DNA from 2 places in the Carnobacterium viridans genome. Region 2 is predicted to be linked to the other one. Evidence: predicted binding sites of a transcription regulator. Region 2 holds the regulator's gene; the other holds the start of a gene.
What was found. The regulator LexA, encoded in region 2, represses DNA repair genes until DNA is damaged. The targets are predictions, from matches to a motif close to CNAACANNTGTTNG.
Positions count from the first base shown of each region.

Region 1: BLT48_RS01640 (replication-associated recombination protein A) is a predicted target of LexA. The motif match lies at 1,530-1,543, and genes of this name have one in related genera.

Region 1 covers NZ_FNJW01000008.1:24,612-27,824, forward strand. Annotated here, with positions in the region: RNA gene ssrS (6S RNA) at 1-84, opposite strand, end outside; gene BLT48_RS01640 (replication-associated recombination protein A) at 175-1,461, opposite strand; gene BLT48_RS01645 (hypothetical protein) at 1,695-2,834, shown strand; gene BLT48_RS01650 (pyrophosphohydrolase domain-containing protein) at 2,885-3,213, shown strand, end outside.
Region 2 covers NZ_FNJW01000008.1:225,351-228,563, reverse strand. Annotated here, with positions in the region: gene tkt (transketolase) at 1-789, opposite strand, end outside; gene BLT48_RS02585 (DUF896 family protein) at 921-1,160, opposite strand; gene lexA (transcriptional repressor LexA) at 1,322-1,945, shown strand; gene rnhB (ribonuclease HII) at 2,042-2,815, opposite strand; gene ylqF (ribosome biogenesis GTPase YlqF) at 2,800-3,213, opposite strand, start outside.

The sequences.
Region 1 (3,213 bases), 200 kb from region 2:
ATCCGATTGAATCAGGTTGGATCCCAAGGTAATATTAATTGTTCGGTCAACACATGTTGAGCAAGACGAGCATCTCAGAAATCTTATCCTTATAGTAGCATAAGCATATGATGTTGTCAATTATTTGCCTGTAAACGTTCTGTTGAAAGATTGTTTTAACAACAAAGAAAGCGGTTAATGAATACTCTTGTTTCCTTTTTTTAAATTGATTGAATCATACTGCTTTGCCAAAGTATCTTCATATTTTCCTGTGTGATTTGGTGTATAGTAAGAAGCATTTTTTAGTTTGTCAGGTAAGTATTGCTGATTTACCCATGCACCAGGATAACTATGCGGATAGAGATAATCTACACCGCGGCCAAGTTCTTTTGCTCCACTATAATGAGAATCTTTTAAATGATCAGGTACATCTCCACTTTTCCCAGCTCGTACATCTTGGAGGGCTGCATCAATCGCTGCGTAAGACGAATTTGATTTTGGAGAGAGACATAAATCAACTACTACATTAGCTAAAGGTATTCGGGCTTCCGGAAAGCCCAATTTTTCAGATGCTTGAATAGCGGTAACAGTCCTAGAAGCTGCAGAAGGATTAGCTAATCCGATATCTTCATAAGCGATAACCATTAACCGCCTTGAGATAATAGGTAAATCGCCAGCTTCAATCAGTCTAGCAAGATAATGTAAAGCAGCATTTACATCGCTTCCACGAATGGATTTTTGTAAAGCGGAAATAACATCATAATGAGCATCACCATCTTTATCATGTGTTAAAGCTTTTCTTTGAACACACTCTTCAGCAATCTCTAAAGTAATATTGATCGTTCCTTGTTCATCTGGAGCTGTTGATTTAATCGCCAGTTCTAAACCATTCAAAGAACTCCTCAAATCTCCGCTTGTGGCTCTAGAAAAGTGGAGTAATGCTTGATCTGTAATAGCTATTTTTTCTTTACCAAAGCCTTTTTCTGGGTCTTTTACTGCATTCCACATAGCTTGTTGTATATCTTCATTAGAAAGCGTCTTAAGTTCAAATATTTGTGTTCTACTTCGGATGGCAGGATTTATCGTAATGTATGGATTTTCAGTTGTTGCCCCAATTAAGATAATACGTCCATTTTCCAAATGGGGCAGCAAAAAATCTTGCTTAGGTTTATCCAGACGATGGATCTCATCTAAAAGTAAAATCACAGTACCGCTCATTTTTGCTTCTTCCACGACAATTTGGAGATCTTTTTTTGTGTCACTAGCAGCATTCAAAATGCGAAATGCGTATTTTGTTGTCCCAGCAATCGCACTAGCGATACTAGTTTTTCCAATCCCAGGAGGGCCGTATAAAATCATCGAAGAAAGCATTTTAGCTTCTACCATACGTCGAATGATTTTTCCTTTTCCTACTAAGTGTTGCTGTCCAACAATATTATCAATATGAGTAGGCCTCATCCGATAAGCTAAAGGTTGATTCATAAAGCGTATCCTCCTATCAACATTATTATCCTTAGTATACCATTCTACCAAAATGGATTCTACAATAAAGAACGTTTGTTTGATTTTTAAAAATCAGCTTACTTTTATAAAGCAAATTGAATTTTTGGTTTGGCTTTTCTATGATTATTTGCGATAATGTGTAAGAAGTCATTTTTTTGATTAGGTTCGATTAATCAGAGGATTATGAAAGTGAGAAAGAAAGGAACTTTGTAATGGATGAAAAACACGAGTCCAATTTTTTAAACAGGTTATTAAAAACGGAAAATAAACAGCAACGCAGTTTATTTTCAAAAACAGCAAATGTCGTTTTTAACTCTGTTTTAGGAAGGGCAATAAAAGAAAAAGAATCATTGCGATCGAATCAACTTAAACCATCTAAACGAACGACAAAAACAGCCCTTTTAAATGAGAAAGAGCTTCTCCAGCAGGCAAAGAATGAAGCAGAGGAAATTTTGGCCGAAACTTTTCATCAATCTGAAAAGATGTATCAAGAAGTTCAACAAGACATAGCGGCCGCTAAAGAAGAAATTAAATTAAAAAAAGAGCAATCCACTGAACAGTATGATAAAGAAAAAGTGGAAGCAAATAAAATTACTCGAAAAGCTGAACTGCATGCCCAAGAGATGCTTGCTTCAGCTCAGTTTAAATCTGAACAAGTAGAAGAGGAAATCTCATTGAAAAAGGCAGCTTATCATCAGGAAATAGATAGAGAATTAGAAAAGTTAGTCAAAGAAAAAGAATGGTTTGAACAGTATCAAGAACAAGTACAAGAATCTATGGATAGAAAAGAAAAAGTTCTTTTTTATGAAACTCGAAAAAAAATAGAACAAGAACACTTAGAAAAAGCTGCATTGCAAAATAAAGTGGATTATTTAAAAGCATTGAATGCGAAAAGAAAAATAAATTCTTATCGTATTGGACTAGTGATTTTTAGCTGTACAGTCGTAATGAGTGTGCTATTAGCTGGACTTAGGTATTCAACACCGTTGTTTACGTTTATTATTACTTGTTTAGCTTTTGTTATTGCTTGTTTAGCATTTGTAGTGGTTTATATTAATTTAGTAGATGGTAAAAATGAAAAGAAAATAAAGGGAATTGGTTTTCAAAATGCTTCATTAATTGAAAAAAATAAAGCATTAACTGATACAATAGAAGATCTCGAAAAAGATATCAAGCAATTGAGTGATGAAAAAATCCAGCTTGAGAGGACCAAACGACAATCGCAGGATAATATGGAATTTTTAAAAATTATGCAAGCTGATTTGAAAGAATCTGAAATTAACAGAAGGATCTTAGAGTCAGAGAATGCGGCATTGAGAAAGCATTTAATTAGTGAGGAAGCAATCGAATAAAAAATCTGATCAACTTAAGACCTTATTTATATCAGAAGGAGAACCGAAGTATGACTAAATTATCACCATTTGAGCAAGTCAAAGAGTTTCATGAAGTATTCGATAAGCCAGTAAAAAAAGAGCCGCAAGCTTTAACTCCTGAAGAAGCTGTTACACGGGCAAATTTTACAACAGAAGAACTATTAGAATTCCTTTATGCAACTGTAGAAGGGGACGTCAACCAATTTGAATCTTTGGTTTCAGAATGGAAGCAAGCAGCTGAAGAATCTATTTTAAAGTTAAAAGAGCAGTCCAAAGAGGTCCCTGATCGTTTGATTGGACAAGTAGATGCGCTAACGGATGCAAATTATTTCAACTATGGTTCTTTTGTATTAATGGG
Region 2 (3,213 bases):
TTTATGTGTTCCAGCATTCGGAGCACCAAATCCAATAATCGTTTTCACTTCAATTAAAGTAGGTTTTTTTGTCTCAGCTTTTGCAGTCTCAATTGCTGCATTAATTTCTTCTAAATCATTTCCATCTTTTACAAGAATATGTTGCCATCCATAAGCTTCAAAACGCTGTCCAACATTTTCAGTAAAAGCTTTAGATGTCGGTCCATCTAGAGAGATATCATTTGAATCATAAAGAACAACTAATTTTCCAAGTTCCAAATGAGCTGCCAAACTAGCTGCTTCAGCTGAGATACCTTCCATTAAGTCGCCGTCTCCACATAAAGAATAAGTAAAGTGATCTACAATAGTATGACCTTCTTTATTATAAACAGCAGCTAAATGAGCTTCTGTCATTGCCATCCCAACGGCATTTGCAATTCCTTGACCTAGTGGGCCAGTTGTTGCTTCTACACCATCAGTATGGTTCACTTCTGGATGTCCAGGAGTTTTACTGTTCCATTGACGGAACTGTTTTAAATCATCAATTTTAACGTCATATCCAGCTAAATGCAACAAGCTGTATAATAGCATCGATCCATGTCCAGCTGATAATACAAAACGGTCACGGTCGAACCATTTCGAGTTTTTTGGATTTACTTTTAATTGTTTAGTCCACAATGTGTAAGCCATTGGAGCAGCCCCCATAGGTAATCCTGGGTGCCCAGAGTTGGCTTTTTGTATACCATCCATACTTAGTGTTCTTATTGTATTTACTGCTAATTGGTCTGTGTTATCAAACAAAAAAATCATCCTTTCGATTTTGACTCTCTTATAGTACTCTATTAGTTTACTATTCTTTCTATTCAAGTGCAACGCTTTCATGGTTAGAATGTTATTATCTGGGAGAACTTCATGGTTATCCCATCATTGAACAAACACTTTTATCTTCCGTGAAGACCTTTATCTTTTTGTATGTCTTTCAACTTATCGGGTGTAACATCAGTGCCTTCTTCATCTACTATTTTTACACCTTCAATAGTATTTCTCATTCCGCCACGAAAAGCGGTTATATAAGCATCTCTTAGTTCCTTTTGTTCAACTTGTTCTTGGATAGTCAATCCTTTGTTTTTTGATTTTTTTGCTAATTCATTTATTCTGTCTAATTGCTCTTTTGGCAACATCGAATCACTCCACTTTTTTATTTATTAGTCAACTATAACAAATTTCTCTGAAAAAAACACTCTTTAATCCTCTGAATCTACGAACGTTTGTTTGATTTGTTCTATCATATATGGTAATCTTAAAGTGATAAAATAATAGAAACGAGGTGTTTATATATATTATGAGTAAAAATCCCGAATCAAGACAAGTTGAAGTTCTACAATATATATATAATCAAGTTAAATTGAAAGGTTATCCTCCAACTGTAAGAGAAATCGGAACGGCTGTTTCTTTATCTTCTACTTCAACCGTTCATGGTCACCTTTCTCGATTAGAAAAGAATGGTTACCTCCAAAGAGATCCTAGCAAACCGAGAGCAATAGAACTAACTCAACTAGGATTATCAAAATTAGGCATTGCTCTTGATAAAATCCCTTTACTGGGAACAGTAACAGCAGGTGAACCCATCTTAGCTGTAGAAGAAGCGACGGATTATTTCCCATTGCCGCCAAACTTGCAATTTGAAAATGATTCTTTATTTATGTTGACCATACGTGGAGAAAGTATGATCAATGCAGGTATTTTTGATGGTGATGAAGTGATTATTCGTAAACAAAGCTCTGCAAATAATGGCGATATTGTTATTGCTATGACTGTAGAAGATGAAGCAACATGTAAAAGATTTTATAAAGAAGAAGATCATTATCGCTTAGAACCAGAAAATGACACTATGGGTCCTATTCTACTTAATGAAGTAACCATTTTAGGCAAAGTAATTGGATTGTATCGTAGTCATATTCAATAAAAAAACGAAGGAACGGGGTTATCCCGGTTCTTCGTTTTTTTATTTTATCATTTTAAATGTACAACAATTTAGTTTATTATTGCGCTAAAAATTTCTTCAGCCTAATAAATTTTTAACAGGCGCAAAAGTTTTTCGGTGAATAGGACATACTCCGTGCTTTTCTAAACCTTCTAAATGGACTTTTGTTCCATAACCTACGTTTTTAGAAAAACCGTATCCCGGATACACTGTATCGTATTCGGCCATCATTCTATCTCTTGTTACTTTTGCAATAATACTAGCAGCAGCTATAGACAAACTTTTTGAATCTCCCTTGATGAAGCTTTCTTGGGGAATAGTGACCGGTAGATGCATTGCATCGATCAACAATTGTTCTGGCGATTGAGGCAGTTGCTCAATCGCTTCAATCATAGCCAATTTAGTTGCTTCATAAATATTAACTTTATCAATTACTTGATGGTCTTTTATGCCAATTCCAATAGCTAATGCAGATTCTTGAATTTGGTCAAATAACATTTCTCTTTTTACACTTGATAATTGTTTAGAGTCATTGATTTCCAAGACATTAAAGTCTTGCGGCAAGATGACCGCAGCTGCAACAACAGGGCCAGCCAATGGACCTCTTCCTACCTCATCGATTCCAGCAATAAATTGTGTCCCTTTTTCCCAAAAGAATTGCTCAATTTGCAGCATTTCTTGTTGTTTTTCGAGAATCAATTGTTGTTTTCTTATTTGGTTTTCCCAAGATTTATACGCATTTAATACACCTTTACGAGAATCACTCTTGATTAAAACCAACCGTTCATCATCAGGGTGAGTGACAGTCGCTAATAGTTCTTTTATATCTTTAATGGTCAGCGGTTTTCCCATTTTATATCCTGCCTTTTTGGTAAAGAAACCGGCGCTATATCTAATGTATACTTCCCGATTTTACCGCTTCTAATTTCAAAAACAATCAATTCAGCTGCGCGAGTATAATCATCTTTATACCCTTTTCGCTCACTGATTAACATCAGCAGGTCTGGCGATTCAAGATTTAATTCTTCTTCTGTTAATCTGTATCGTTTAGCAAGCATTTCCGGATTTCGAATTTTCATTTCTTCTAATCCATACATAGCAATTTCATCTAACTGTAAAATTGTATCTTTAATGGCTCCAGTTAAAGCCAGTTTTTTTCCAATTTCAGGATCTTCAAACTTCGGCCAAAGAATCCCAGGCGTATCCAGTAATTCCAATTCTTTACCTAACTTCAACCACTGTTGTGCTTT